Pseudoxanthobacter soli DSM 19599: one gene and its partner. The protein of the gene in region 1 binds, or shares a complex with, the protein of each later gene. Links are inferred from orthologs where the notes say so. Each region holds a gene or a part of one and is shown in the gene's direction. Other genes may lie near its edges.

Region 1 (14,475 bases):
CATCGTCAACATGGCGCACCACTCCTATTTCACCCTCGAGCCCGGCGGCTCGGTGCGCGACCTCGATCTCGCGATCAATGCCGGCCACTACACCCCGGTCGACGAGACGCTGATCCCGACCGGCGAGATCGCGCCGGTGATCGATACGCCCTACGACTTCCGCACCGCGCGGCCGGTCCGCTGGTGGGGCGAAGGCGGCGCGGAATACGACATCAATTTCGTGCTCGACCGCCACGGCGACGACGGCACCACGGCCGAGGGCCTCGCCCACGCCGCCACCCTGCGTTCGCCCCGCACGGGCCTTTCCCTCGATGTCTGGACCACGGAGCCCGGCCTCCAGGTGTTCGACGGCGGCTTCCTCGGGCCGGAACCCGCCGGCCTCGACGGCGCGCGCCACTTTCCCCATGCCGGGCTGTGCCTCGAAACCCAGCGCTTCCCGGACGGGCCGAACCAGGTCGGCTTCCCCTCGCCGGCGCTCGCCCCGGGCGATCTCTACCGCCATGTGACGGAATACCGGTTCTCGCTCCACCGCCCGGAATCCTGAGCGCGGGCAACGCGGGTCCGTCCCGGGCAAGGAAGCGGGTCCGTCCCGGACAAGATCGCGGGTCCGTCCCGGAGAAGGAGGCGGTGTCGACGTGGCTGAGGGTGCGGCGAAGGGAGACGGCGGAAGCCTCTGCCGGGATTGCGGCCGCCGCAATCCGCCGGGCGCGTCGCGCTGCGCCATGTGCGGCAGCCCGCGCCTGCTCGCCCATCCCGAGCTCGACGCGCTCGCCATCGCCCACATCGATTGCGATGCCTTTTACGCCACCATCGAGAAGCGCGACGATCCGAGCCTGCGCGACAAGCCGCTGATCGTGGGCGGCGCCGGGCGGCGCGGCGTGGTGGCCACCGCCTGCTACATCGCGCGCATCCACGGCGTGCGCTCGGCGATGCCGACCTACAAGGCCCGCGAACTCTGCCCGGACGCCGTCATCATCCGCCCGGACATGGAGAAATACGCCGCCGTCGGCCGCCAGGTCCGCGCGATGATGCTGGCGCTCACCCCGCTGGTGGAGCCGCTCTCCATCGACGAGGCGTTCCTCGATCTCTCCGGCACCGAAAGGCTGCACGGCGCCAGCCCCGCCGAGGTGCTGGCGCGGTTCGCCCGGCAGGTCGAGCGGGAGATCGGCATCACCGTCTCGGTCGGGCTATCCTATGCCAAGTTCCTGGCGAAGATCGCCTCGGACGTGAACAAGCCGCGCGGCTTCTTCGTCATCGGCCGCGCCGAGGCGCCGCTGTTCCTCGCGCCGAAGCCGGTGACGATCCTGCCCGGCATCGGCAAGGCCGCCGCCGCGAAGCTGACGGAGGCCGGCCTCACCTCGGTCGGCACGCTCGCGACCTGCGATCCGGCCGACCTCTTCCGCCTCGTCGGCTCCCAGGCGATGCGCCTCGCCCGGTTCGCCCGCGGCGAGGACGACCGCAGCGTCACGCCCGACGCGCCGCGCAAGAGCATCGGCGCGGAGACCACCTTCTCCGACGACATTTCCGATCCCGTGGTGCTGTCGGCCCTGCTGCGCACGCTGTCGGAAAAGGCGTCCCGGCGCCTGAAGGCCGGCGGCCTCGCCGGCTGGACGGTGACGCTCAAGCTGAAGACCCCGGATTTCCGCCAGGTGACGCGCGCGCGGCGGCTGTCGGATCCGACCTGCCTCGCCGACCGCATCCACCGCATCGCCGTCGACCTTCTGTCGAAGGAGCCGCGGCGCGCCTACCGGCTGATCGGCGTCACGGTGTCCGACCTCGTCGACGACACTGCCGCCGATCCGCCCGATCTCGTCGATACCGCACAGGAGAAGCGCGCCCGCGCCGAGCGGGCGATGGACGCGATCCGCGCCCGCTTCGGCAAGGAGGCGGTGGAAACCGGGCTCACCTTCACCCACCTGCCCCGCGAGAAGCCGCCCCGGCGCTGAGCGGCGCGGTTGAACCGGCGCAAATGAACCGGCGCAAATTACTTGGCGCGATTTACTTGGCGCATGCCGCCTTCGGCAGCATCTCGATGGTCTTCAGGTTGCTGGAAACGACGAAATCGCCGTAATCGAGCTTCAGCCGCCGCGTCACGCCGTTGGCGTAGAGCAGGAACGACATCTCGTAGACAGGCGTCTGTTCGCCGACCGGGCCGTCCTCGATATCGAAATAGCTGAGGCGCACCGGCCAGTGCGGAATGCCCTTCAGCGCGGCGACCGCCTTCGGGTCGTCGTCATCGGGCGTGTCCGCGCCGGTGATGGTCGGGCCGATCACGGCCGTGGTGGCATAAACCTTCTGGCCATCTTCCGAACCGTCGAACAGGTCCGCCTGCACGATGCGCTGGCCAGACTCGCCCGCCGCGACCAGCCGCGCGAGATGCTGTGTCGGGAACAGCGCCGCCGGATCGATCTCCGCCTGCAATTTCTTCGGCTCGATCAGGTCCAGCCGGGTCTTGCCGTCCTTGCGGGTGGCGGCGCCCTTGGTCTCGTCGTCCTTGTCCTGATCGACGAAATTCTGGGTCAGGAACTGGTAGCTGTCGGCCGTTCCGCTTTCGTAGCTGGTGGTGCGCAGATCGGTCAGGCGGTTGCCGCCCTCGTCGTCCTGCACCTCCGTGACCATGCGGAAGTTCACGCTGAAGCCCTCGCAGGCGCCGCCGGTGATCTCATAGACCATGCGGCCGCCGACGTCGGACACCGCGGCGTTCGACTCGACGTTGTCGAGCGCGAGATCGTAGACCGCGCGATGGGGCGCGAACCCGGCGACGATCGAGGCTTCCTTGCCGGCAAGCGCGGTTGCGGCCGCCGGCGCCGTGCCGGCAGCGGCCGTCGCCAGCGGCGAGGCCACGAGCGCGAGCGCAAGCCCCGCGGCACCCGCCGCGCGAAGCCGGAAGCCCATGCCGGTTCCGAGCCGCGCGGCACGCGCCTGAAGGGCCTGAAGCGAATTCGACGCCATCTATCATTCCTCCGAACACCCGAGCCGAACCGGGGTCGCACCTCACCGCGGCGGAACCATGGCCCGACGCGCGCCCCGGACGGGCAGGCCGGACGCCGCCCTGCGAATTCAGCAACGATCCGCCGCCGGCGCAATCGTCTAAATCGTGCTCCGCACCGAATAAGGGATCAGGCCGGGGATTCAAGGCTTTAGAGCGCCTTCCGATCTCACGGACTCATCGGATCGACCGGAATTCGCTCCGGATTCGAAACCTTGAGCATATCCGTGCCGTTCAGATCGGTTCGATCTGAATGGGTTATGCTCGAACGCCCCGTGTCCGGCCGGACCCGCCCCGCCGCAATGAGCCGGCTGAGGATAGAGCGACTTCGGGCCGTCCGCGCCGTCCGGACCGCCTCGATCTGAACCACACGCATGCTCGCGCATCGCCGCCGCCCGAATCCGCCCCCGCCGGGAGGCAACGCCCGCTTCGCCTGCGAAACGCCGCCTGGCGCGGCGTTCGGCGATGGCGCGGCTTTCGGCGATGTTGCCGCGCCGCCGAAATTCGGCCAAATGACACGAAGGCCCGCGCGTGAAGGCCGCCGATCCGAACGCCGCGCGCGCCCGGACAGCTGGAGACAGAAAAACATGTCGGAAACCGCCGAAGCCCGCCTCGCCGCTCTCGGTATAACCCTGCCGAGCCCGGCCGCCCCGGCGGCGAACTATGTGCCGACCGTGCGCAGCGGCTCGCTGCTGTTCATCTCCGGTCAGATTCCGGTCGATTCGGAAGGCCTGCGTTATCGCGGCGTCCTGGGCGCCGGCTTCGATATCGAGGAAGCGCGCGCGGCGGCGCACCTGTGCGCCATCAACATTCTGGCGCAGGCCAAGGCCGCGCTCGGCGATCTCGAAAAGATCGTGCGGGTGGTGAAGGTCACCGGCTTCGTCGCCTCCACGGCCGATTTCGGCGACCAGCCCAAGGTCATCAACGGCGCCTCGGATCTGTTCGTGTCGGCGCTCGGCGAACGCGGCCGTCACAGCCGCTCCGCCATCGGCGTGTCCGCCCTGCCCTTCGGCGCGCCCGTCGAGGTCGAAGCCATCCTCGAAGTCGCCTGAGCCGACACCGCGTTCGATCAACCGGCCGGAGAGTGCCGCCATGCCTGAGAAATCGCGAGACTTTCCCTGGCTGGTCGCCCGGCCGGTCGCCCATCGCGGCCTGCACAACGCGCGGGCGGGCATCCTGGAAAACACCCTGCCCGCCGCGGAGGCCGCGCTTGCGCGCGGCTTCTCGATCGAGGTCGACCTGCAGCTCTCCGCCGACGGCGAGGTCGTGGTGTTCCACGACGACACCCTGGAGCGGCTGACCGAGGCGACGGGCCCGGTGGTGCTCCACGATGCCGCCGCGCTCGCCGCTCTCACCATGCGCGGCACGGACGCCCACATCCCGACCCTCGGTGACCTCCTCGCCCTCGTCGGCGGCCGCGTTCCGCTGGTGCTGGAGCTGAAGAGCGACTGGCGCCGCGACGGCGGCCGCCGGCTCGTCGCCGCCGTGGCCGAACGCCTCGCGGACTATGCCGGCCCCGCGGCCCTGATGTCGTTCGATCCGGACATCGTCGAGAACCTGCGCCGCAGCATTCCGGACCGGCCGCACGGCATCGTCGCCGACCGCGCCACCGACGCCGCGGACTATCCCGGCCAGTCCACCATGACGCGGTTCGGCCTGCGCCACCTGATGCACGCGCCGAGAACCTGCCCGGATTTCGTCGCCTACGACGTCCACGCGCTGCCGATGCCGGGGCCGGCGATCCTGCGGCGGCTGTTCGGCCGCCCCCTGCTGACCTGGACCGTGCGCACGCCCGATGAACGCGAACACGCGCGCATCTTTGCCGATCAGATGATCTTCGAAGGCTTTGTGCCCGATCCGGTTTGAGGACCACGGCGGGCCTTCCGGCCCCGTGCATCGCGGGGTGTTGCCGCGGGCGAATCCCGCCTTACCCGCGCCAAGCGAGGCAGACGGCGCCTCTCAACCATAAGCGGCTGAATTTGCCTCGGATTTCGCGATGCAGGGACGAGGCGGCCAGCCCGAAACCGTTCGGCGGCACCCAGTGCGGACCGATCGCGCTTTCGTGATCGAAAATTGTGGCAGCCTGCGCGCCGGATCGTATGTGACGCATATAGTCGATATTTCATATCGTTCCTGCGGATACAGCCATACCGCGAGACCCTGCTTTTCATCCCATCAATCGGATTTCGCCGTATTTGGCGCGGAGTCGCCATGCCGCCGTCTCGTTTGCGCCCGAAGCCGCGCTCTAGATCAGATCGGCCTTCGGGAGGAACCGCCCCGCACCTCGGCTTTCCGGCATGAGGCGCGGCGCAGACAACCGATGAAGCCCGGCGCCACCGCGATCGCAGGCAAGCGACACGGCCCCACGCCGTCTCGATCATCATCGGAGACGCGCCATGATCTCGACCACATCCCTCACCCGTTCCCTCACCAGCACCGCCATCGCGCTTCTGGCCGTCGCCATGCTCTCGCTGCCCGCCTCCGCGGCCGGCGCGGGCGCGGCGGCGTCCCAGGACCAGGCGACGATGGGAACCCCGGTCCACAAGAAGAAGATCGTCCACACCGCGCACAAGACGCCGGTGCACAAGGCGACGCCGATGCACGCCGCGAGCATGACGGCGCCGGCGACCATGGCGGCACCCGCCGCCGCAAGCACCGACGCGAAGGCGGCCCTGCCCGACGACCTCATCAATGTCGGCACGCCCGATCATCCGGTCTACGAGCACGACGCCAACAACGGCGCCTATGCCAACTACACCCAGAAGCTTCCGAGCTATCTGCAGTAGCCGGTGCCGGCCGCCCGGTTCGACACGCGAACGGCCCGCCGCCGCGGTGGTGGGCCGTCATGGCCCGGCGAAGGCCCATCCGTCCCAGCGAAGACCCGTCCGTGGCGGCGGGCACGGCCACGTCCGCCTCTCTCGGCGGACGAGCCGGCCAGCGCTGATGCGGCGGCAGCGGCGCGGGGGCTGCGGCGGCGCGTCGTCCGTTCAGGTCGCGTCGTCTCAGGTCGCGTTGTTCTTGCGGTAGAGGCGGTACATCATGACCGCGAGCATCCTGATCTGCTCGGCCATCACGTCTTCCCGCGATTTGGGCTTCACAACCGAAGACGGCGGCTCATGCACGTCGAACAGCGGGGCCGGCAGCTCGGGAAAGAATCGCTGCCGAATCCACTCGTTCGAATCCCGGTAGCGCGACAGCAGCGCCCGCCGTTGCGCCGGGGTGAGTTCGGGGTCGCGGGCGGCCTTGTGGAACCGGCTGCCGACGAGATCCTCGACCATGTCGAAGAAGCGCGAGTCGTGCTCGTCCTCGAACACGAGCTTCTCGCCCGTCACCATGTCGAACAGGGCCGGCGCGTAGCTGGGATTGGCTTTGCTGCGCGGAAATTTCAGCCCTTGGGGAACGGGACCGATCAGGGAGAAGAAGTCCGCCACCACGTCGCGATCCACCAGATGCTCGCGGTCGAACAGGCGAAGGGTGATGCGGCTTTCATCGAGAGCGGCGAGCCAATTCTCCACCATCCGCCGCCAGTTGCCGTAATCTCCGGCGCTCTCGAGCAGCCACGCCCAGAAGTCCGTGTTCTGCTTGCCGAACCATTGCTGCCAGGCCGAGAGCATGAACTCGTCCTGCCGGCGGATATACATGATGACGCGGGTGTCGTAGCGCCCCACGACATCGTCGAACAGGCGCGGCTCGTCGCCGATGCTGCCGAGATTCTCGGCGCTGATGAGCACCGTGTGGCAGTCGGAATTCCGCTCGAACAGATCCGTGATCCGGGCGGTGACGATCTCGCGGCCCTCGCACGGCTTGTGGCGCAGCGTCTCGAACAACGGCACCTGATGGCCGGTGACCGCGGCCCGCGTCCCCAGATTGGTGTCCGGAACCAGGATGCCGGCGGCCTTGAGCGCGCGCGCGTTCTCGGCCAGCGCCATCTGGATCGAGGAGCTGCCGGTCTTGCTGCCCCCGGCGTGGATGACGAGCTTCTTCGTGCGGTCGTCCTGTCGCCCGCCGCGCACCGCGATGTCGGAATCGCTGCGCAGAAGCGCCCCTATGGCTCTGGTTGGAGAAATCATGCCCTTCCCGCAAGCCCTGAATTTCGCCGCGGATCGCGGCGGCGCTTCGATCACGGCGACCGGAAAGACCGGCCCGATGGATCTAAAAGCCGCGAACGCGATGACGGTTCAATTCCACCCCGAAAATGCCGCGAATAGACCGCGCAGGCGCGGAAATGACGCCCCGAGCCAGCCAACCGAACAGATATCCCACGAAGCGCAGCCTTAGCCCCAGCTGCGCATTATTAAAGTTACAACGTGAGGGAGATGAAAGTAAATGCGCGCGCTACCCAAACTGGGAAATCTGCGCGCAATCTTTGCGCCGCCTTCCCCAGGGAGAAATTAGCAGCCCTTACTACCTTTTTCCGAAACCATGACTTAAATGCCATTCGATCTCATCGATGTAATAGAGATGATGATCGATATCGAACACAAATCGAGAATAAGAAGATCGACTCCGCTGCTGCGCTCAGGACGCGCGATTTACTCCGGATTGGCGGGCCGATCTGTTCAGAATTGCAGTGCCGAGCGCGATCGCAAGCCCGATGATCAACACCCACCAGACCGGGCGAATGCCGGCGGCAAGGCTGAGATCGGCCGCGATCACCCGCGCCGGCGCGACGCTCGTCGCAAGACCGTACCAGGCGACCTCCGCGACGCCCGTCAGCACCGCCGCACCGACGGCAAGCGCGATGAGCACGGGCACCGTCGACCGGCGCGCGATCAGGCGGAAGCCCATCAGCCACAGGAAGAATCCGGTCATCAGCACCGGCTCGCTGACGTCGAGGCGGGTCTGGAGATAGAAGTGGAACAGCGCCAGCGCCGTCAACGGATAGACCAGACGGTGCAGCGCCTGCCAGCGCCGGGCGCCCATCTTGCGGATGACGGCATCCACCGAGGTCGCCGCCAGCACCGCGAGCCCGACCAGCGTGACGAAGCCGACCGTCAGGTAGAACCTGAGCGCGATCTCGCTCGCGACCCGCGCCAGATCGAATTTCTGGTCCACCACATAGAGCGTGAAGTGGCTCGCGGCATAGAGGAAGGCGGCGACGCCGATCATGCGGCGGACGAGGATCAGCCGCGGGCGGCGCAGCAGCCGCATCGCCGGGGTCACCGCGAGCGACAAGAGCAGCAGCCGGACCGACCAGTCGCCGAAGCTGTGAAGCGCGATGGTCACCGGCCGGGCATCGCCGAAAGCTGCATTGCCCGCCGGCGCCGACGGCGCGACCGCATTCGCGAGCGTCGCGAGGATGAGCGCGGCGGGGATGAACAGCGTCACGAACACGCCGGTCTTCAGCCAGGAGAACCGCCCCGCCCGATCGTTCCAGGGCACATGGCGGGCGAAGGCCCACCGCTCCGCGCCGGCCGGCCTGCCGCCGGCACTCGCCGCGCCGCTGCCGCCGGGCCGGGCCTTCGCGACCGCCGCACCGGCTTTCGCCTTCGCCTGACCGCTACCGGCCGGTCTCTTCGAAACCATCAGCGCCTCGCGGGGCTCGCATCCATCGGTTGCTTCCGCCCTGTTTGCCGCGAAGCGGCGCCGCAATCAATAAGGGCCGCGTGAGACGATCGCGTCGACGGCCTTGTCGAGGATGGCGAGGCGGTCGCGATAGGCGGCGGCAATGCACGCCGTGTCGGCCCCGCACGCCGCCCGGCTCGCCAGGAAGGCGCGCTGGCCGTCCTGCAGCATGCCACGTTGTCCCATCGCGACGAGCCGGATGAGGATGCCGTAGGTCGTCGCCATCCGGACGTCGAGATCGGAGAGGGCCTGCGAATGGCAGATCGCGATTTCATCCGCGGCCCGCGCCGCTCCGCAATCGAAGCTCGCCGCCGCGACCTTGCCCGGCAAAGCCGCGCCGGAGATGACAACGGCCGTCAGCCAGATCACACCCCGCCGGAGCCACCTCCCGGAGGCGGCAGTCCTCGCCCACAGCAATGCGTCCGAGCCATGACCGCCATCTGAGTCCGCCCTCGACCTTCTGCGACCGACGGAGGTCCCGGGCATCGCGTGCTGCTTCCCTGACATCGATTCGCACCCGTTCGAAACGAAGGCCGACTTGCGGACGCCGCCCGCAAAGCGCCACCCGAGAAGTGCCGCGAGGGCATCGGTCGGCGCGTCGACGATGCGGTCGCGGTGACGAAAAGCGCGTTTGACCCGTCTTCACGCGTCGAACCGCGCGGCGGCGATGCTGATGCGCGCATGCGCGCGCAAATCGCCGCTCAAGGCGACCACTGCGCGCGCACGAAGTGCGCATCAACCGCGCACCGCGCGCGGCTGCGTGGGGTTACTGCGCGGTCGCCGCACCTACCGCCGCGCCGCCGACGCCGCCGATGGCCGCGCCGGTCAGCGCGCCGCCGGCATTGCCGGAGATCGCCGCACCGGTCACGGCGCCGAGGCCGGCACCGACGGCGCCGCCGACGACGGCGCGGTTGGTCTGGGTCTGGGTGCAGGCCGCGAGCGCCATCGCCAGAACGGCCGGAACGAGAAGCTTACGCATTGTTCTATCTCCGGTTTTGGCGACTCTGTCCCACAGGTCGCCCCCTGTGAAATCGCGCGAGTGGAGCACGACCTCGCCGCGGAAGTCCAGCCGGCCGCCCGCATTTCGGGCATCTGCCTTGGCGGAGAACGTGAAGGGTTGGACGGCAGTTTCATTGAGCCCGCACAAATTTTCGCGTTCGGCCCGTGTTTGCGCCGGGCCGCCTCGAAAATGCCGCGACGGAGGCATCGAATCCCGCTCGTTCGCGTCGCAATCCGGCCTGGTCTCCCACCGGCCGCCTGTACTGTTCGCGACCGCCGTTCCCTGCGCCAGGGTGCTTCTCCACCGCGTTCCCGCTCGTCCCGACGGCACGGCACTCATCGTCTTTCATCATGAAAACGCTGACGAATTCCAGCTCCCCGCAGGATGGCGCCGCAGACGACCAGAGCGCGGCGGACGTGGTTTCCCCGCCTGTTCTGAGACGCGCGCGGCGCGAGGACGTGCCGGCCCTCGCCGCGTTCGAGGAACGTGTGTTCGCGACCGACCGCATCAGCGCCCGCTCGTTCCGCGACTTCGTCGAGAAGCCCTCCGCCTCGCTGTTCGTGGCAGAGGCCGACGGTGCGCTCGCCGGCTACGCCCTCGTGCTGTTCCGCGCCGGCACTTCGGTCGCCCGGCTCTATTCCATCGCCGTCGCGCCCGCCTTCTCCCGGCGCGGGATCGCCCGGATGATGCTGGCGCGCGTCGAGGAGGAGGCCCGCGACCACGGCGCCCTGTTCCTGCGCCTGGAGGTCCGCGCCGACAACATGGGCGCCATCACCCTCTATCGTGCTGCAGGCTATCGGGAATTCGGCCGTTTTCTCGACTATTACGAGGACCATCAGGCGGCGCTGCGGCTGGAAAAGGCCCTGATCGGCCGCCACCCGCCCGTCGCGCGCAGCGTGCCCTATTTCCCGCAGACGACCGAATTCACCTGCGGCCCGGCCGCAATGGCGATGGCGATGGCGGCCCTCGATCCCGCCGTCGCCCCCACGCGCGCGCTGGAACTGACGCTGTGGCGCGAGGCGACGACGATCTTCATGACCTCCGGCCACGGCGGCTGCGAGCCGGTCGGCATGGCGGTGGCCCTGAAGAAGCGCGGGTTCGACACCTCGGTCTGGCTGAACCAGCGCCCGCCCTTGTTCCTCGACGGCGTGCGCACGCCTTCCAAGCGCGCGGTCATGATGGTGGTGCAGGATACTTTTCGCGAGGAAGCACAAGCGCTTGGGCTGGCGATCCATGAACGGCCGCTCGGCCGCGACGACCTCGTCGCCGCGCTCGACCGCGGCCTTTGCGCCATCGTGCTGATCTCCGCCTGGCGCATGTACCACGAGCGCTATCCGCACTGGCTTCTGGTCTACGGCCACGACGAGCGCTCGGTGTTCGCCCACGATCCCTGGATCGAACCGGATGAGCACGAAACCGTTGTTGCGAAAGCCCACATCGCGATCCCCTGGCCGGAGTTCGAGGCAATGAGCGCCTACGGACGGACCCGCCTCCGGGCCGCGGTGCTCGTTGGCCGGGAACGAATCGCCTGAACCCTCCCCCATGAGGCCTGTCCGCATGACGCCTTTCCACGCTGCCGAGGGTCGCCCGATGCGGCCCGCCGCCCCCATTCCTTCCCTGTCGCCGCAGTGGATGCCGGAGTGCACGGCATGAGCTGGCTCGTTCTGGTCGACAAGCCGGGTGACCTCTCGAACGCCGATACGCCTCATAAGGTGATGACGGTACGGGACTATCTGCTGCGGCCGAAGCTGTTCGGCGACATGAAGCCGTCGGTCATCAACCTCTCCCGGTCCTACGGCTATCAGGGCAGCGGCTATTATTGCTCGCTGCTCGCCGAGGCGCGCGGACACCGCGTGATGCCCTCGGTCGAGACCATCATCGAGCTGTCGCGCAAGCAGCTCTACCGCATCGCCCTACCCGATCTGGAGGACAGCCTCAACAAGGTCGTCCGCGGCCTCAAGGCCATGCCGGAAAAGGACTTCCGCCTGACCGTCTGTTTCGGTCGCCCGGACGATGCCCGCTTCGAGGCATTCGGCCGCCTGCTGTTCGACTGGTATCGCGCGCCCATCATCGAGGTGCGGGCGTCCGGCGAGGCGTGGTGGTCCATCAACCGCATCCGCACCCTGCCGATCACCGACCTGGAAGACGAGCAGCGCGCGCTGCTGATCGACGCGCTCGACCGCTACACGCGCCGGGCGTGGCGGCCGCAGCGCGAGCGCACCCATCCGTTCCGCTATTCGCTGGCCGTGCTCTACGACCCGAAGGCCGACCTGCCCCCCTCCAGCCCGGCCTCGCTCCGGCACATGGCCAAGGTCGCGGCGCGACACGGCGTCGAGATCGAGCCGATAGAGAAGGGCGATCTCGACCGCCTCACAGAGTTCGATGCGCTGTTCATCCGCGAGACCACATCGATCGACAATCACACCTACCGCTTCGCCCGCCGCGCGACGCAGGAAGGGATGCCGGTGATCGACGACCCCGTGTCGATGATCCGGTGCACCAACAAGGTCTATCTCGCCGAGTTGCTCGCCGCCCACGATGTGCCGATGCCGAAGACCGTCATCGTCGACAGCCTGAAGCAGGCCGAGACGCTGCCTGAGGAACTCGGCTGGCCCGTGGTGCTGAAGATCCCCGACGGCTCGTTCTCGCGCGGCGTGTTCAAGCTCGACGACGCCGCCGCACTCGCCGAAAAGCTGAAGGATCTTCTGGACGAGTCCGATCTGGTGCTCGCGCAGGAATTCCTGCCCACCAGTTTCGACTGGCGCATCGGCGTGCTCGGCGGCGAGCCGCTGTTCGCCTGCCAGTACATGATGGCGAAGGCGCACTGGCAGATCATCCGCCATGAGGACGGCAAGGAGGCGGAGGAGGGCCGCTTCCGCTCGTTCGCCATCGAGGACGCGCCGCCTGCCGTGATCGAGACGGCCATCAAGGCGGCCCGGCTCATCGGCAACGGATTCTACGGGGTCGATTTGAAGGAAACCGAGCGCGGCGTGGTCGTCATCGAGATCAACGACAACCCGAACCTCGACCATGGCATCGAGGACGCCGCCGGCAAGGATGCCGTCTGGGACGCGCTGGTGAAGTGGTACATCACGCGGCTCGACGCCCGCCGCACCTGATCGCAACCCGCCGCAAGCAAAAGGCCGCGGCGTGGACGCCGCGGCCCAAAACAAGGGATGGACATGCCATCCCCGTTTCCATCAGAGCGTCAGGCGGCGGCGGGAGCCGTCTTCTGCCGCCGGACGCTGAGCCGATTGAGGGCGGAGACGTAGGCGCGCGCGGAGGCCACCATGGTGTCGACATCCGCGCCGCGGCCGGTGGCGATCTTGCCGCCTTCCTCGAGCCGCACGGAGACCTCGGCCTGGGCGTCGGTGCCCTCGGTCACCGCGTGCACCTGATAGAGCGACAACTTGGCCTCGTGGGGGACGATGGACCGCACGGCGTTGAAGATCGCGTCGATCGGGCCGGAGCCGGTCGCCTCGCGGGTGATGTGCTGGCCGTTGACCGACATGGTGATGATGGCCTTCTGCGGCCCGCCGGTGCCGGCGATCACGGTGAGCGCGATCACGCTGACGGCCTCGCCCGCGTTGGCGATCTCGTCCTCGACCAGCGCCTCCAGATCCTCGTCGTAGATGACCTTCTTGCGGTCGGCGAGATCCTTGAAGCGCTTGAACGCGTCGTTGAGCGCGTTGTCGCCCAGCTCGAAGCCGAGCGACTTCAGCTTGTCGCGGAAGGCATGGCGGCCGGAATGCTTGCCCATCACCAGCGAGGTGGCGCGCACGCCGACATCCTCGGGGCGCATGATCTCGTAGGTCTCGGCGTTCTTCAGCATGCCGTCCTGGTGGATGCCGGACTCGTGCGCGAACGCGTTCTTGCCGACGATGGCCTTGTTGTACTGCACCGGGAACGACGACACCGCCGATACCAGCTTGGAGGCCTGCGTCAGCAGCGGCGTCTCGATGCCCGTGTAGAACGGCATGACGTCGCCGCGGGTGCGGATCGCCATCACGACTTCCTCGAGCGCGGCGTTGCCCGCGCGCTCGCCGAGGCCGTTGATGGTGCATTCGATCTGGCGGGCGCCGCCGGCAACGCCGGCCAGCGAATTGGCGACCGCCATACCGAGATCGTCGTGGCAGTGGACCGAGAACACGGCCTTATCGGAATTGGGCACCCGCTCGCGCACCATGCGGAACAGGGCGGCATATTCCTCCGGCACGGTGTAGCCGACGGTATCGGGGATGTTGATGGTGGTGGCGCCGGCGTTGATGGCGGCTTCGACGCAGCGGCAGAGGAAATCGTGCTCGGTGCGGCTGCCGTCCTCGGCGCTCCATTCCACGTCGTCGGTGTAGTTGCGCGCGCGGGTGACCGAAGCGATGACGGCTTCGTAGACCTTCTCCGGCTCCATCTGCAGCTTGTACTTCATGTGCAGCGGGCTGGTGGAGATGAAGGTGTGGATGCGCTTGGCGTGGGCGGGCGCCAGCGCCTCGCCGGCCCGGTCGATATCCTTGAAGGCGGCGCGGGACAGGCCGCAGACCACGGACCGCTTCAGGCGCTTGGCGATCTCGTTGACGGCTTCGAAGTCGCCGACGGAAGCGATCGGAAAGCCCGCTTCGATTACATCGACGCCCATGTGATCGAGGAGTTCGGCGACCTGGATCTTCTCTTCCAGCGTCATCGATGCGCCCGGTGACTGCTCGCCATCCCGCAGCGTGGTGTCGAAGATGACGATCCGTTCCCTTGCGGCGCCGGCTTTCGTGGTCTTGGCATCGGCGATGCCAGCGGATGCGGTGTGACTGGTCATGGGCTCGTTTCCTTCATCTGGCCCGCATCCCGGCCTCAAGGGGCTCTCGGGGCGGCCATGCCCGGCTGGCGCTTTGCCGGCGGACACTGTTCGAATGCTATCGGCTGCCGTGCCTGCCCC
Region 2 (14,640 bases), on another replicon or contig:
ATCAGCGGCGGGTTCGAAGGCCCGCCGGATGCCGCCGGCCACCGCGGCGTGGTCGCGGGCTGGAAGGCCCAGGGACTGCCCTGGGCGCAACGTTGACGGAGGCCGGCGGGCCGGCATCGGCCGGCCTGGCGGGCGACACGGGTGGCGGGAGACGGCGGCGCGGAATGCGATCGCTGCTAACCCCGCCGGGGTGACGGAATTTTCGTTGTGTTTCGAGCGTGAAGCACCGGCCGGAAACGGCCGGACGCGGATCGTGTGTGCCCTGCGACCCCTTCCGGGGTTGGAAAGCGGCGCAAAAAAATGCAACAAGCCGCGCCTTCGGGTGCGGTGACCGGTCCGGTGATCCGGCCGGACGAGATATGACCGGTGTCCGGCGGCAGGCTGCCACGGCACCGTGCGAGCACACTGAAGAGGCGCGGCCCCGATCACGCGGGCGGCGCCGGGACATTGAGACCGTTCGGACCGGACGGAGACGACATGGAGACGACGATGAGCACGGCACAGCAGACGGCTTCGGTTGCGACGCGGATCGACAGCGCCTCCGCAGATCGGACCGATTCCGGCTGGAGCCGGGTGCGCAGCCGTCTGAAGTCCGAGTATGGCGACGACGTCTTCTCGTCGTGGTTCGCCCGCGTCGACCTCGAGAGCTGTGCCAACGGCATCGTCCACCTGTCGGTGCCGACCCGCTTCCTGAAGCAGTGGATCCAATCCTATTACGGCGACCGGCTGATGGCGCTGTGGCAGGAAGAAAGCCCCGACGTGCGCCGTCTCGACATCTCCGTGCGGTCTGCCGCCCGGGTGCGGATGGTGCCCGAGGCGCAGTCCACGGTCGCCAACAACAGCCGTGCCCCGGAAAGCGCCCTGCGCGCCGCCGCCCCGGCTGCCCGTGGCGACGCCGCAGCCACGCCGCGCGTCGTATCGACTCCGGCGGCGGTGACGCCGCTCCCGCAGGCCGATTCCGCCCGCAGCCGCAGCCATCGCACCGCCTCGCCGGCCGCTGGCGGCCAGACCACCGCCAAGGTCCACCCGTTCACCGCACCGCGCAGCAGCGAGGGCGCGGAAGGTGGCTTCGTCGGCTCGCCGCTCGATCCCCGCTTCACGCTCGCCACCTTCGTGGAAGGCCGGTCGAACGCTCTCGCGCTCGCCGCCGCCCGCCAGGTGGCGGGGGCGCGGGCAGGCGAAGTGGCCGCCTTCAATCCGCTGTTCATCCACGCGCCGGTCGGCTACGGCAAGACCCACCTGCTCCAGGCCATTGCCGCGGAAGCCGGCGCCGGCGGCCATCGCCGCGTGCTCTATCTCACCGCCGAGCACTTCGTGTTCCGCTTCGTCGCCGCCCTTCAGGCCCAGGCGGCGCTGGCGTTCAAGGAGAACCTGCGCGGCATCGACCTGCTCCTGATCGACGACCTGCAGTTCCTGCACGGTGACCGCACTCAGGAGGAATTCTGTCATATCCTCAACGTGCTGATCGACGGCGCCCGGCAGGTGGTCATCGCGGCCGACCGCCCGCCGAGCGAGCTCTCCACGCTCGATCCGCGAGTGCGCTCGCGCCTCGGCGGCGGGCTGACGGTCGAGATCGGCTCGCCGGATGCGGACCTTCGCCGGGCCGTCGTCGCCCAGCGCTTCGCGATCCAGGCCCAGACCTATCCCGGTCTTTCGGTGCCGGAGGCCGTCATCGATTTCGTCGCCCGCGCCGTCGTCACCAACGGTCGCGATCTCGATGGCGCGGTGAACCGCCTCGTCGCCCACAATCAGCTGACCGGCGCGCCGATCACCGTCGAGATGGCGGAAACGGCGCTGCGCGATCTCGTGAAGGCCCGCGAGGCGCGTCGCGTGCGCATCGAGGACATCCAGCGTGTGGTGTCGCGGCACTATAATGTGTCGAAGGCCGACCTGATCTCGGCCCGGCGCACCCAGGCGATCGTGCGCCCGCGCCAGATCGCGATGTATCTTGCCAAGACCATGACGCCGCGTTCCCTGCCCGAGATCGGCCGGCAGTTCGGCGGACGCGACCACACCACCGTGCTGCACGCGGTGCGCAAGATCGAGGAACTCTCTCGCACCGACGCGCGCACCGGTGAAGAGATCGAGGCGCTGAAGCGCCTGCTCGACGACTGAGCCGGGGAGAGCGGCCGGACCGGATCAGCGCCTGCGCCCCGTCCGGAGGGAGCGGGACACGCCGGGCCGGCCTCCTGCATGAAGGCCGGCTTCGCCGTGTGGCGGTTCGGGCTGACGTCGCTTCATCGGCCCGCGTCGCTTCATCGGCGCTTGGCCGTCCCGTTCCACCTGCTTTGACGGCCGCGCCGCCCCCGCGGCCCTGCCCTCTCCTTCCTGCCTCCGCACCCCGCCCGCGCCTGTCCTCCCGCCCGGTTCCATGCGACGAGGGCTTGCAAGTTCGCGCTCCAGCGGGCAGTTTTCGGACCCCGGCGCCGGGGCGGTCTCGCCGCTACCGGCGCCTCCGAGCCAGGCCGGCCGATCCGGCCACACCTTTCCTTTATGCCGCCGGTCCGGCCGGCATCACCGACAGCGGATTGCGATCATGCGAGCGACTCTCGAGCGGGCACACCTTCTCAAATCGCTCTCCCACGTCCATCGCGTGGTCGAGCGGCGCAACACCATCCCGATCCTGTCGAACGTGCTTCTGAGGGCAGAGGGCGGCGAGCTCCGCCTCAAGGCGACGGACCTCGACCTCGAGGTCACCGAGACCGTACCGGCGATGGTGGAGGCGCCCGGCGCCACCACCGTACCGGCTCATATCCTGCATGACATCGTGCGCAAGCTGCCCGACGGCGCGGAAATCTCGCTGGAGACCTCGGGCGACGGCTCCACCCTCGCGGTGCGCGCCGGCCGCTCTCGCTTCTCGTTGCAGATGCTGCCGGAAGGCGATTTCCCCGACCTGACCGCCGGAAGCTTCACCCACTCGTTCGGCCTGCCGGCGCAGGACCTCAAGCGTCTGATCGAGCGCACCCAGTTCGCGATCTCCACCGAGGAGACGCGCTATTATCTGAACGGCATCTACCTGCACACCGTGGACGGCCGCGACGGCACCATGCTGCGCGCGGTCGCAACCGACGGCCACCGGCTGGCCCAGGCCGAGCGCGCCGCACCGGCGGGCGCCGCCGGAATGCCCGGCATCATCGTGCCGCGCAAGACGGTCGGCGAGATCCAGCGCCTGCTGGACGAGCCGGAGAGCACGGTCGCCATCGAGCTGTCGGATTCCAAGATCCGCCTGACCTTCGGCCCGGTGGTGCTCACCTCCAAGCTGATCGACGGCACCTTCCCCGATTATGGCCGGGTCATCCCGCAGTCGAACGACAAGGAAATGCGGGTCGACCGCGACCTGTTCGCGACCGCCGTCGACCGCGTCTCCACCATTTCGAGCGACCGCAGCCGCGCCGTGAAGCTCTCCCTCAGCGAGGAGAAGCTGGTGCTCGCCGTCAACAACCCGGATTCCGGTTCGGCGACGGAAGAACTCGTGATCGAGTACAGCGCAACCCCGCTCGATATCGGCTTCAACGCCCGCTACCTGCTCGACATCGCCAGCCAGATCACCTCCGGGGAAGCCGTGTTCCGCTTCGCCGACCCCGGTTCGCCGACCCTGATCCAGGACGGCGGCGACAACGGCACGCTCTATGTGCTGATGCCGATGCGGGTGTGACGCGAGGTGCCCGGCCGGAAGGCGCCGAGGTGAGCGGCGACGGCGCCGAGGCGGTGTTCCTTTCGGCCATCGCGCTGACCGACTTCCGCAATTACGCGCAGCTTTCCCTGAAGCTCGACCGGCGGCCGGTTGTGCTCGTCGGCGAGAACGGTGCCGGCAAGACCAACCTGATCGAGGCCGTGTCGCTGCTGTCTCCCGGGCGCGGCCTGCGGCGGGCGACCTACGAAGCGCTCGCCCGTCTCGGCGGCACCGGCGGCTGGACCGTGTCGGCCGTGGTGCAAGGCCCTGACGGACCTGTAAGAATCGGCACCGGGCTCGACCCCGCGCCTGCCGATGGCGGGCCGGCCACGCGGAGCCGGCGCATCCGGATCGACGGCGAGGAGGAGCGCTCCTCCGAAGCCCTCGCCCGGCATCTTGGCGTTCTCTGGCTCACCCCGGCGATGGACGGGCTGTTCACCGGCCCGCCCGGCGACCGCCGGCGCTTCCTCGACCGGCTGGTGCTGGCGATCGACGCCGGCCACGGCCAGCGGGTTTCGGCCTATGAGCGGGCGCTCGCCCAGCGAAACCGCCTCATCGAGGACTACAATGCCGACCGCCGATGGCTCGACGCCATCGAGACCCAGATCGCCGAACTCGGCACCGCGATCGCGGCCGCGCGCCGCGAACTCGTTGGCTGCCTGGCCGAACTCGCCCCCGAGGCCGACGACCTGTTCCCGGCCGCGGAACTGTCGCTCGAGGGCGAGATCGAGGGCTGGGTCGGCGAGATGAGCGCGGTCGCCGCCGAGGATGCGTTCCGCGCCCGCCTCGCCGAGGGGCGCGCCCGCGACCGGGCGGCCGGGCGGACGCTCACCGGCCCCCACCGCAGCGACCTCACGGTGGTGCATTCCGCGAAGGGAATGCCCGCTTCGCGCGCGTCCACAGGCGAGCAAAAGGCGCTTTTGATCGGTCTCGTGCTCGCTCATGCGCGCCTCGTGGCCCGTCTCACGCGCCGAACGCCGCTCCTCCTGATGGACGAGGTCGCCGCCCACCTCGATACCCGCCGACGCGCCGGCCTGTTCGCCCGCATCGCAGCCCTCGGCACCCAGGCCTGGATGACCGGGACCGACGCCGCGCTGTTCGAGGCGATCGGCGACGAGGCCCAGCACTTCGCCGTCGACGACGGCCGCGTCCGTCCGCTCCGCCCGGCGTAACCCCCTTCGACCGGGAGACGTTACCCGCGAAGGTTGCGGCCGGCGGTGACCAGACCTGCCCTCCCCGCGCGTGACAGCGCCGCGCAGCCATGCGAAAAGCGCGGCAGGCGGCGCCGAAGCCTTTCGGTCGGATGGAAATCATCGGATCGGCGGTGCCGCTTCGGATGCAGACGCTTGAGCATGGTGATGCCGTTAAGATCGCTTCGATCCGGACGAGCCATGCTCCAGGCCCTAGTGACGGCCGCCGGCCGGCACCGGCCGATCGAGGACGCCCGAGATGAACACCAGCCTCAGCCTTGCCGCCCTTGCCGGCTTCGCCTTCGTCTACGCCCTCGCCGTCGCCTCGCCGGGACCCGGCATGACGGCGCTCGTCGCCCGCACGCTCGGCGGCGGCTGGAAGGCGGGGCTCTGGTTCACCGCGGGCATTCTCGCGGGCGATCTCGTGTGGTTCGCCGCCGCGGCGTTCGGTCTGAGCGCGCTCGCCCACGCCTTCCACCTCTTGTTCCTGGCGGTGAAATATGCCGGCATGGCGTATCTGGTGTTCATCGCCTGGAAGCTCTGGACCGCCCCCGTCGAGGAGGCCGACGTCGCTGCCCGGCCGGGCGAGCGGCCGCTCAGGGTGTTCGCCTCCGGCCTCGCGCTGACCCTCGGCAACCCGAAGACCATGGTGTTCTATCTCGCGATCCTGCCCACCGTGATCGACCTGACGCAGCTCGATCTGCTGCGCTTCGCCGAGATCACCGGCGTCGTCGTCCTCGTGCTGCCGCTCGTCAGCATCGGCTACATCGCCCTCACGCTGAAGGCCCGGGCCGCCCTCTCAGACACGCGGGCGCGGGTGCTGCTCAACCGCATCGCCGGAACCGCGCTCGCCGGTGCCGCCGCCGCGATCGCGTGGCGCTGACGCCGCGCGAACCGCGAATCCGCGCCGCGGCGGCATGCCGCGAGAAGACCGCATTTGCAGCGCATGAAGGGCGCTTCGGCACGCTTGCCGGCATGCCTTCGCCAGACGCGGCCCGAAAACACCGAAATGTTTGTTTCGGCATCGGATTTTCCGGGTGTTCGCGTCGCGCTTTCAGGCCCGATGCTCTAGACTGGGCGGCAAGATTGAACCCGGCGTCCAACCGCCTATAAGGAGCGGACGTTCCTCTCCGAGCGACCTACAAGCGATTCTCAATGACCGAAAATCCCGCGACCGGCGCCGAGGAATACGGCGCACAATCCATCAAGGTGCTGAAGGGGCTCGACGCCGTGCGCAAGCGGCCGGGCATGTATATCGGCGATACCGACGATGGATCCGGCCTGCACCACATGGTCTACGAGGTGGTGGACAACGCCATCGACGAGGCGCTCGCCGGTTATGCCGACCGCGTGACGGTCGCCCTCAATCCCGACGGCTCGTGCACCGTGACCGACAACGGCCGCGGCATCCCGACCGACATCCACCCCGAGGAAGGCGTTTCGGCGGCCGAGGTCATCATGACCCAGCTCCATGCCGGCGGAAAGTTCGACCAGAACTCCTACAAGGTCTCCGGCGGCCTGCACGGCGTCGGCGTCTCCGTCGTGAACGCGCTGTCGACCTGGCTCGACCTCACGATCTACCGCAGCGGCAAGACGCACACCATGCGCTTCGCCCACGGCGACGCCGTGGCGCCGCTCGCGGTCGTCGGCGACGCGGAAGGGCGCACCGGCACGACGGTGACGTTCCTGCCGAGCCCGCAGACCTTCACCATGACCGAATTCGATTTCGCCACGCTGGAGCGGCGGCTGCGCGAACTCGCATTCCTGAATTCCGGCGTGCGCATCCTCCTGGAGGACCTGCGCGGGGTCGAGCCCAAGCGCGAGGAACTGCATTACGAGGGTGGCCTCGAAGCCTTCGTGCGCTGGCTGGACCGTACCAAGCACCCGCTGATCCCGGCCCCGGTGACGATGCGCGGCGAGCGCGACGGCATCACAGTCGAGGTGGCGCTGCAGTGGAACGATTCCTACCACGAGAACACGCTCTGCTTCACCAACAACATCCCCCAGCGTGACGGCGGCACCCATCTCGCCGGCTTCCGCGGGGCGCTGACCCGCCAGATCACCGGCTACGCCGAAAGCTCCGGCATCTCCAAGAAGGAGAAGGTGGGGCTGACCGGCGACGATTGCCGCGAGGGCCTGACCTGCGTGCTGTCGGTCAAGGTGCCGGACCCGAAATTCTCGTCCCAGACCAAGGACAAGCTGGTGTCGTCCGAGGTCCGGCCGGTGGTCGAGAGCATCGTCAACGACACGCTCGGCGCGTGGCTGGAGGAGCACCCCCAGGAGGCGAAGGCCATCGTCGCCAAGGTGGTGGAGGCGGCCTCCGCCCGCGAGGCGGCCCGCAAGGCGCGCGAGCTGACCCGCCGCAAGGGCGCGCTCGACATCGCCTCGCTGCCCGGCAAGCTGGCGGACTGCCAGGAGCGCGACCCGGCGAAATCCGAACTCTTCATCGTCGAGGGCGACTCGGCCGGCGGCTCCGCCAAGGGCGGCCGCAACCGCGCCAACCAGGCGATTCTTCCGCTGCGCGGCAAGATCCTGAACGTCGAGCGCGCCCGCTTCGACAAGATGCTGTCGTCGGAGCAGATCGGGACGCTGATCACCGCGCTCGGCACCGGCATCGGCAAGGAAGAGTTCGACGTCGGCAAGCTGCGCTATCACCGCATCATCATCATGACCGACGCCGACGTCGACGGCGCCCACATCCGCACGCTGCTGCTGACGTTCTTCTACCGGCAGATGCCGGAACTGCTGGAACGCGGCCACCTCTACATCGCCCAGCCGCCGCTCTACAAAGTGCGCCGCGGCAGCTCCGAGCAGTACCTGAAGAACGAGGCGGCCCTCGAGAGCTACCTCATCGACACCGGCCTGGAAGATGCCCGCCTGACGCTGGCGGACGGCGAGGTCCGCGTCGGCGTCGACCTGCGCGCGGTGATCGACCACGCCCAGCGCATTCGCCTGCTGCTCGACGGGCTGCATTCGCGCTATCGCCGCGATGTGGTCGAACAGGCCGCCATCGCCGGCGCGCTCAGCCCGGAACTTCTGAACGACCGGGAACGCGCGGTGCAGGCGGCGGCCTATATCGCCCGCAGGCTCGACATCCTGGCGGAGGAATATGAGCGCGGCTGGACCGGCATCGCCGAAGACGACGGCTCGCTGCGGTTCGAGCGCGTGGTGCGCGGGGTGAAGGAAGTCGCGACCATCGACGCCGCCCTGCTCGGCTCCGCCGACGCTCGCAAGCTCGACGGCCATGCCGACCACCTCCGGGAGGTCTACGGCAAGGCGGCGACGCTGAAGCGCAAGGACGTCGAGACGGCGATCCGCGGCCCCGTGGCGCTGATCGACGCGGTGTTCGCCGCCGGCCGCAAGGGCATCACCCTGCAGCGCTACAAAGGCCTCGGCGAGATGAACGCCGAACAGCTCTGGGAAACCACGCTCGACCCCAACGTGCGCTCGCTCCTGCAGGTGAAGGTGAAGGAGGCCGACGACGCCGACGACATCTTCTCCAAGCTGATGGGCGACGAGGTGGAACCGCGGCGCGAGTTCATCCAGGACAACGCGCTGACGGTCGCCAATCTCGATATCTGAAATTCGTCCGCACACGAACGTGGCCGGACGCGCGAAGGGTGGGGGTTTCCCCGCCCTTTTTCTTTTGAAAGCAATGACTTGCGCCCGCAGCCCTTCGGACTAAGGAGGTTTACTTAAGAGGCAAACCGAATTTCGGCCGGCCGGCCTTCGCCCTATCCATTTGACATCGATCATATCGGAACGAGGCGATTCCCATGCAGCACGCCACCCTCGAGCGCAGCCCTGCCCATCAGCGCCGGACCGCCGTTCTGACCCCCTTCCCGACCATCCGCGCCCCGCAGCCGGCTGCAACAGAGGCCGCCGCCGTCGCCGGGTTGCCGACCGCCCTGCTCGACCTGTTCGCCGGCACGGAGATGACAGTGCCGTTCGAGCGGAATTCCGAAATCTACGGCGAGGGCGAGCCGACCGATTATGTGCACTTCGTCGTGAGCGGCACGGTGCGCGTGTGCAAGCTGCTCGACGACGGGCGCCGCCAGATCGAAGCCTTCCACCGCCCGGGTGCCGTGTTCGGGCTTGAGATCGGCACCACCCACCGCTTCTCCGCCGAGGCCGTGACGCCGGTGACGCTGCGGCTGGTGCGGCGCAGCGTCGTCGTGGCGCTGGCCGCCCGCGATCCGGAAATCGCCCAGGCGCTGTGGACGCTGGCCGCGGGCGACCTGCAGCGTTCGCAGGACCATGTGCTGCTGCTCGGGCGCAAGACCGCCCAGGAGCGCGTCGCGAGCTTCCTCGGCGAACTGGCGAGCGGCGAGGCCGTCGACCTGCCGATGTCGCGCCAGGATATGGCCGATTATCTCGGCCTCACCATCGAGACGGTCTCGCGGACGCTGACACAGCTCGAAGGCAACGGTATCATCGCCTTCCGCAGCCCGCGCCGGATCGTGATCCGCAACCGGTCTGCCCTGCGCCGGCTGGACGGCTGAAAGCCCACCGCCGCATCGCTTCGGCCTCTCACCGCTCTGCGTGAAGGCCCGCTCGACGCGCCCGCGTTCGCGGCCCGCGTCACGACATCCCCCGGGGGAAGGTCCCCGAGGCGCGCCCCAAGTGTCGTGCTCGAAGTCAGTCGATCCTGCGTTCGTCAGCCTTGCGTCTGTTCGGAGTTCGCGGCCGGACACCTCTCCGGGCCGCTGTCCTGAAGCCGGAGCAGTTTCCGTTCGGATCGGGAAGATCCGAACGCGGAATATGCTCAAGCTCTTGAATCTGGAGCGATTTCTTCCGATCGGACGTCCGCTCGGAAGGTGCCAGGTCCAAAGGCTGGAGCGGGATGCTCCAGCGCCCCTCCGGACCACCGAGGTCCGCAGCCCGGAGCCGCCGCCATGATCACACCCGTCGCAAGCCCCTCCCCGATCTCCGCCACCTCCGCCCACGGCGTCACCGCCGCGCGGGCGGCGCTGCCGCAGGCGTTCCGGCGCATCCGGCTGGATCTCGCCCGGGAGAAGGGCCATCCCGAGGGCAGCAATTCCCACACCTACGCCTTCGTCGCGCCGCTCGACGTCAACGGGCACATCTCGCCCGAACTCTGGGCGGCGCACCGCGAGGTATGCCGCGCCGTCCGCAACCGCGACGGGGAACAATCCATCGGCCATCTCGTTCGCCGGCCGGGGGGAAGCTGGGCCTTCCGCTACCCCGCCGACGCGCATCTCGACGACGAGGCCGGCTACCACTTCGGCGACGAGCGGTTCCTCATCGGGGAATATGTCTCGATCCACGAACACGACGGCATGCACACCTTCCGCGTGATCGCCGTCGAACCGGTCTGAGCGCCGGGCGAACGTCGCCCGACCGACGCCGGCAACACGCCGGCCCCGACCGAAGCACCACCGCGCCGCGCGGACGTTTCGCGGCGCGCCTGAGACAGCGGCCGAGCCGCGCAAAACACGCATTCCTGGGAGCCTGCCATGACCGCCAAGATGAAAGCCGCGATCTTCGTCGAACCGGGCCGCATCGTGCTCGACGAGAAGCCGATCCCGGATGTCGGGCCGCAGGATGCGCTGATCCGCATCACCACCACCACGATCTGCGGAACCGACGTCCACATCCTGAAGGGCGAGTATCCGGTCGCGAGGGGCCTGACCATCGGCCACGAGCCGGTCGGCATCATCGAGAAGCTCGGCTCCGGCGTGACCGGGTTCCAGGAAGGCCAGCGCGTGATCGCCGGCGCGATCACCCCGAGCGGCCATTCGTTCGCCTGCCTGTGCGGCTGCTCCTCGCAGGACGGCCCCGGCACCCGCCACGGCTTCAAGGCCATGGGCGGCTGGAAGTTCGGCAACACCATCGACGGCACCCAGGCGGAATATGTGCTGGTGCCCGACGCGCTGGTGAACCTCAGCCCGGTGCCGGATCACCTGACGGACGAACAGGTGCTGATGTGTCCGGACATCATGTCTACCGGCTTCTCGGGCGCGGAATCGGGCGGCGTGCGCATCGGCGACACCGTGGTGGTGTTCGCGCTCGGCCCGATCGGGCTCTGCGCCGTCGCGGGCGCCAAGCTGATGGGGGCGACCACCATCATCGGCGTCGACACCGTGCCGAAGCGGATCGAGATCGCCCGCGCGCTCGGCGCCACCCACGTCGTCGATTTCAAGACCCACGATCCGGTCGAGGAGATCATGCGGCTGACGGACGGCCGCGGCGCCGACGTTTCCATCGAGGCGCTCGGCACCCAGAAGACGTTCGAGGCGGCCTTGAGGGTGCTGCGCCCCGGCGGCACGCTTTCGAGCCTCGGCGTCTATTCGTCCGACCTGACCATTCCGCTCGGCGCCTTCTCCGCCGGCCTCGGCGACAACCGCATCGTCACCACGCTCTGCCCGGGCGGCAAGGACCGGATGCGGCGGCTGATGGAAGTGGTGGCATCGGGCCGCGTCGACCTGAAGCCGCTCGTCACCCACCAGTTCAAGCTCGACGACATCGAGGCGGCCTACGACCTGTTCGCGCACCAGCGCGACGGCGTGCTGAAGGTCGCGATCAAGCCGTGAGACGGGGAACGGCGCGCCACCGGCGCCGTTCTGGCGCATGATGACGACGGGAACGCGGAAGATGGCGGACGATTCGAACCGTCGCCACCCGCGTTCCGGCGAGACGAAGACGCGAGCGTGTTTTCCGGCCGGGCGGCGGAACCCTCCGACGGAAGACCGCGCACCAGTTCCAAGAGCTTGAGCGTCTCGTTGTCGTTCGAGCGGACACGAGGGAGAACGGCGATGAACGTCGCTGACATCATGACCCGCGGCGTGATCGGGGTGACGCCGGAGACGACGGTGGCGGAAGCCGTGCGGCTGATGCTGGACAGCCGCATCAGCGGCCTTCCGGTGCTGGACGACGGCAAGCTCGTCGGCATCGTCACCGAAGGCGACCTGATCCGTCGCGCCGAGATCGGCACCGAGCGGCGGATGCCGTGGTGGCGCAGCATCCTCGCCGGCCCCGGCCGCGAGGCGGAGCGTTACGTCGCCACCCATGCCATCAAGATCGGCGACCTGATGACGACCGACGTCGACACCGTCGCGCCGGGCGAGCCGCTGAGCGACGCGGTCGAGGTGATGAACCGCCGCGCCATCAAGCGGCTGCCGGTGGTGGAAGACGGCAAGCTCGTCGGCATCGTCTCCCGCGCCGACCTGCTGCGCGCCCTGCTCGCCGCCTTCACCGAGCCGGCGCCGAACCCCCACAGCGATGCGGAGATCAAGGCCGCCGTGGTCGCCGAACTCGGCAGCCACCCCTGGGGCCGGGACGGCGTGATCGAGGTGAACGTCTCCAAGGGCGTGGTCGACCTGCAGGGCACCATCTTCGACGAACGGATCCGCACCGCGGCGCGCGTCGCGGCGGAAGGCGTGCCGGGCGTGACCCAGGTGACCGATCACCTCGTCTGGATCGAGCCGATGTCGGGCATCGTGATGCTGCCGCCGGACATCAAGAGCCCCTACGAGCGCTGAGCACGGGCGCGCGGCCGACGGCGGAGCCGGCCCGGTTCGGGGCCGGCTTTTTCGGAACAGCAGGGAGACGCCCGGCGATGGAAGCGATGGTCCTGACACGCCCGGGCCGGCCGCTCGTGCTGGAGCACCGGCCGGTGCCGGAACCCGGCGACGGCGAGATCCGCGTGCGGGTCGAAGCCTGCGCCGTCTGCCGGACCGACCTGCACGTGGTCGACGGCGACCTGCCGCACCCGGCGCTGCCGCTCGTTCCCGGCCATGAGATCGTCGGCATCGTGGAAGCCATCGGTCGCGGGGTGCACGGGCTTGCGCCCGGCCGGCGGGTCGGCATTCCCTGGCTCGGCCACACCTGCGGGCATTGCGCCTATTGCGACGACGGCCGCGAAAACCTGTGCGACACGCCGGTGTTCACCGGCTATGGCCGCGACGGCGGCTTCGCCACCCACGTCGTCGCCGACGCGGCGTTCTCCTTCCCGCTCGACGGCTTCGACGACCCCGTCGCCGCCGCGCCGCTGATGTGCGCGGGGCTGATCGGCTGGCGGTCGCTGAAGGCCGCCGGCCCCGGCAGGCGGATCGGGCTCTACGGCTTCGGCGCCGCCGCCCATATCCTGGCCCAGGTGCTGCGCCACCAGGGCCGCGAGGTCTATGCCTTCACCCGCGCCGGGGACACCGCAGCGCAGACGCTCGCGCTCTCGCTCGGCGCGGCGTGGGCGGGTGCGTCGGAGGACCTGCCGCCGGAGCCGCTCGATGCCGCCATCCTGTTCGCCCCGGTCGGGGAACTGGTGCCGCTGGCGCTGAAGGCGGTCGCCAAGGGCGGCCGCGTGGTGTGCGGCGGCATCCACATGAGCGACATCCCGTCGTTCCCCTACCGCATCCTCTGGGAGGAGCGCTCGATCGTGTCCGTCGCCAACCTCACCCGCGCCGACGCGACGGAATTCCTGTCGCTGGCGCCTTCGTTCGGTATCGAGATGACGACGACCATCTATCCGCTGGAACAGGCGAACGCCGCCCTCGACGACCTGCGCGCCGGCCGCTTCCAGGGCGCCGCCGTGCTCGTGCCCGGCGCGGCAGAGGCGGCAAAGTCATGAAGAAGGTCATCCTGATTCTGGTGGCGGCGGTGATCGTCGCGGGCGCGGCCGCCTTCGGCGTGCGCACCTGGATGGACCGCCGCGTGCTGCCGCCGGGCTTCGCCTCCGGCAACGGCCGCATCGAGGCGACCGAGATCGACATCGCGGCGAAATATCCCGCCCGCATCGCCACCATCAACGTGGAGGAAGGCGATCTGGTGCAGCCGGGCCAGGTGCTCGCCGAGCTCGACACCCGCGAACTCGCCGCCCAGCTCGCCGCCGCCGAGGCGCAGGTCGAGCAGGCGCGGCAGGCCTATGCCGAGACCGAGCACGTCATCGCCCAGCGCAAAACCGAGCTGCAGCTCGCCTCGACCGAATATGAGCGCAACCTCGTGCTGCTCGGCGGGCATTTCGTCTCGCAGCAGCGCGTCGACAACCTGCAATCGGTGCGGGACACCGCCCAGTCGGCGCTCGCCGCCGCCGAAAGCCGGCTGCTCAACAACGAGGCCGCGATCCGCAGCGCCGAGGCGACGGTCGCGCAGCTGAAGCAGCAGCTTGCCGACGGCGTTCTGACCTCCCCCCGGGTCGGACGCGTGCTGTTCCGCCTCGCCGAGCCCGGCGAGGTGGTGGGCGCCGGCGGCAAGGTGCTGACGGTGCTGGACCTTTCCAATATCTACATGACGATCTTCCTGCCGGCCTCGGCCGCGGGCGCGCTCGCCATCGGCACCGATGCCCGCATCGTGGTCGAGCCGCTGCCGGACCGCGCCATTCCCGGCAACGTCTCGTTCGTCAGCGCGAAGGCCCAGTTCACGCCGAAGCAGGTGGAGACGGCGGACGAGCGCAACCGCATGATGTTCCGCGTCAAGATCCGCGTGCCGCAATCGCTGGTCGAGAAGCACCTCGAACAGGTGAAGACCGGCGTGCCCGGCGTCGCCTATGTGAGGCTCGATCCGAAGGCGGCGTGGCCGGACTGGCTGCAATCGGACCTGACAGAGGACACCGCCGCGACGTCGGAGGGCAATCCCGGCAGCCGCACGCTGCCGCCGGCGGTGCTGGCCGTGCCGCCCGCGGACGGCGCGAAGGCGGAGGTGCCCGCTTCGGAACCGGCTCCGGCGCCCGCGCCGGCGCCGGCCCAGTAGCCGGCATGGACCGCAGCGGCCCTCCATGACAGCGCCAATCGCCGACCCACCCGACAGCGCGCGCGACGCGGA

Evidence for each region.
Region 2: the proteins of BUF17_RS00965 (region 1) and dnaN are in contact, whole or in part, in a solved structure (PDB 1OK7), measured with the Escherichia coli proteins. The link is inferred for Pseudoxanthobacter soli DSM 19599 from one-to-one orthologs.

Annotation. Positions count from the first base shown.
Region 1 is NZ_FRXO01000001.1:223,412-237,886, reverse strand. Bases 1-2,790 are described here. They hold BUF17_RS00965 (DNA polymerase IV), read left to right. Parts: upstream 1-635; coding sequence 636-1,946; downstream 1,947-2,790. Other genes in these bases: BUF17_RS00960 (cell envelope integrity EipB family protein), read right to left, coding at 1,999-2,790; BUF17_RS00970 (aldose epimerase family protein), read left to right, coding at 1-544. Also shown: more of BUF17_RS00960, read right to left, coding at 2,791-2,952; BUF17_RS00955 (RidA family protein), read left to right, coding at 3,577-4,041; BUF17_RS00950 (glycerophosphodiester phosphodiesterase family protein), read left to right, coding at 4,082-4,855; BUF17_RS00945 (hypothetical protein), read left to right, coding at 5,386-5,775; BUF17_RS00940 (hypothetical protein), read right to left, coding at 5,992-7,059; BUF17_RS00935 (protein-methionine-sulfoxide reductase heme-binding subunit MsrQ), read right to left, coding at 7,508-8,515; BUF17_RS00930 (lysozyme inhibitor LprI family protein), read right to left, coding at 8,582-8,923; BUF17_RS00925 (YMGG-like glycine zipper-containing protein), read right to left, coding at 9,321-9,533; BUF17_RS00920 (peptidase C39 family protein), read left to right, coding at 9,905-11,086; BUF17_RS00915 (RimK family ATP-grasp domain-containing protein), read left to right, coding at 11,204-12,673; BUF17_RS00910 (2-isopropylmalate synthase), read right to left, coding at 12,763-14,355. UniProt on the Escherichia coli protein: Poorly processive, error-prone DNA polymerase involved in translesion repair and untargeted mutagenesis. Copies undamaged DNA at stalled replication forks, which arise in vivo from mismatched or misaligned primer ends.
Region 2 is NZ_FRXO01000002.1:41,347-55,986, forward strand. The notes cover bases 1,641-4,595. They hold dnaN (DNA polymerase III subunit beta), read left to right. Parts: upstream 1,641-2,536; coding sequence 2,537-3,655; downstream 3,656-4,595. Other genes in these bases: dnaA (chromosomal replication initiator protein DnaA), read left to right, coding at 1,641-2,115; recF (DNA replication/repair protein RecF), read left to right, coding at 3,685-4,595. In the rest of the region: BUF17_RS04675 (rhodanese-like domain-containing protein), read left to right, coding at 1-96; more of dnaA, read left to right, coding at 490-1,640; more of recF, read left to right, coding at 4,596-4,845; BUF17_RS04695 (LysE family translocator), read left to right, coding at 5,123-5,746; gyrB (DNA topoisomerase (ATP-hydrolyzing) subunit B), read left to right, coding at 6,019-8,445; BUF17_RS04705 (helix-turn-helix domain-containing protein), read left to right, coding at 8,640-9,365; BUF17_RS04710 (hypothetical protein), read left to right, coding at 9,759-10,202; BUF17_RS04715 (NAD(P)-dependent alcohol dehydrogenase), read left to right, coding at 10,341-11,417; BUF17_RS04720 (CBS domain-containing protein), read left to right, coding at 11,640-12,365; BUF17_RS04725 (zinc-dependent alcohol dehydrogenase family protein), read left to right, coding at 12,443-13,450; BUF17_RS04730 (HlyD family secretion protein), read left to right, coding at 13,447-14,568; ribosome-associated ATPase/putative transporter RbbA, read left to right, coding at 14,594-14,640. UniProt on the Escherichia coli protein: Confers DNA tethering and processivity to DNA polymerases and other proteins. Acts as a clamp, forming a ring around DNA (a reaction catalyzed by the clamp-loading complex) which diffuses in an ATP-independent manner freely and bidirectionally along dsDNA.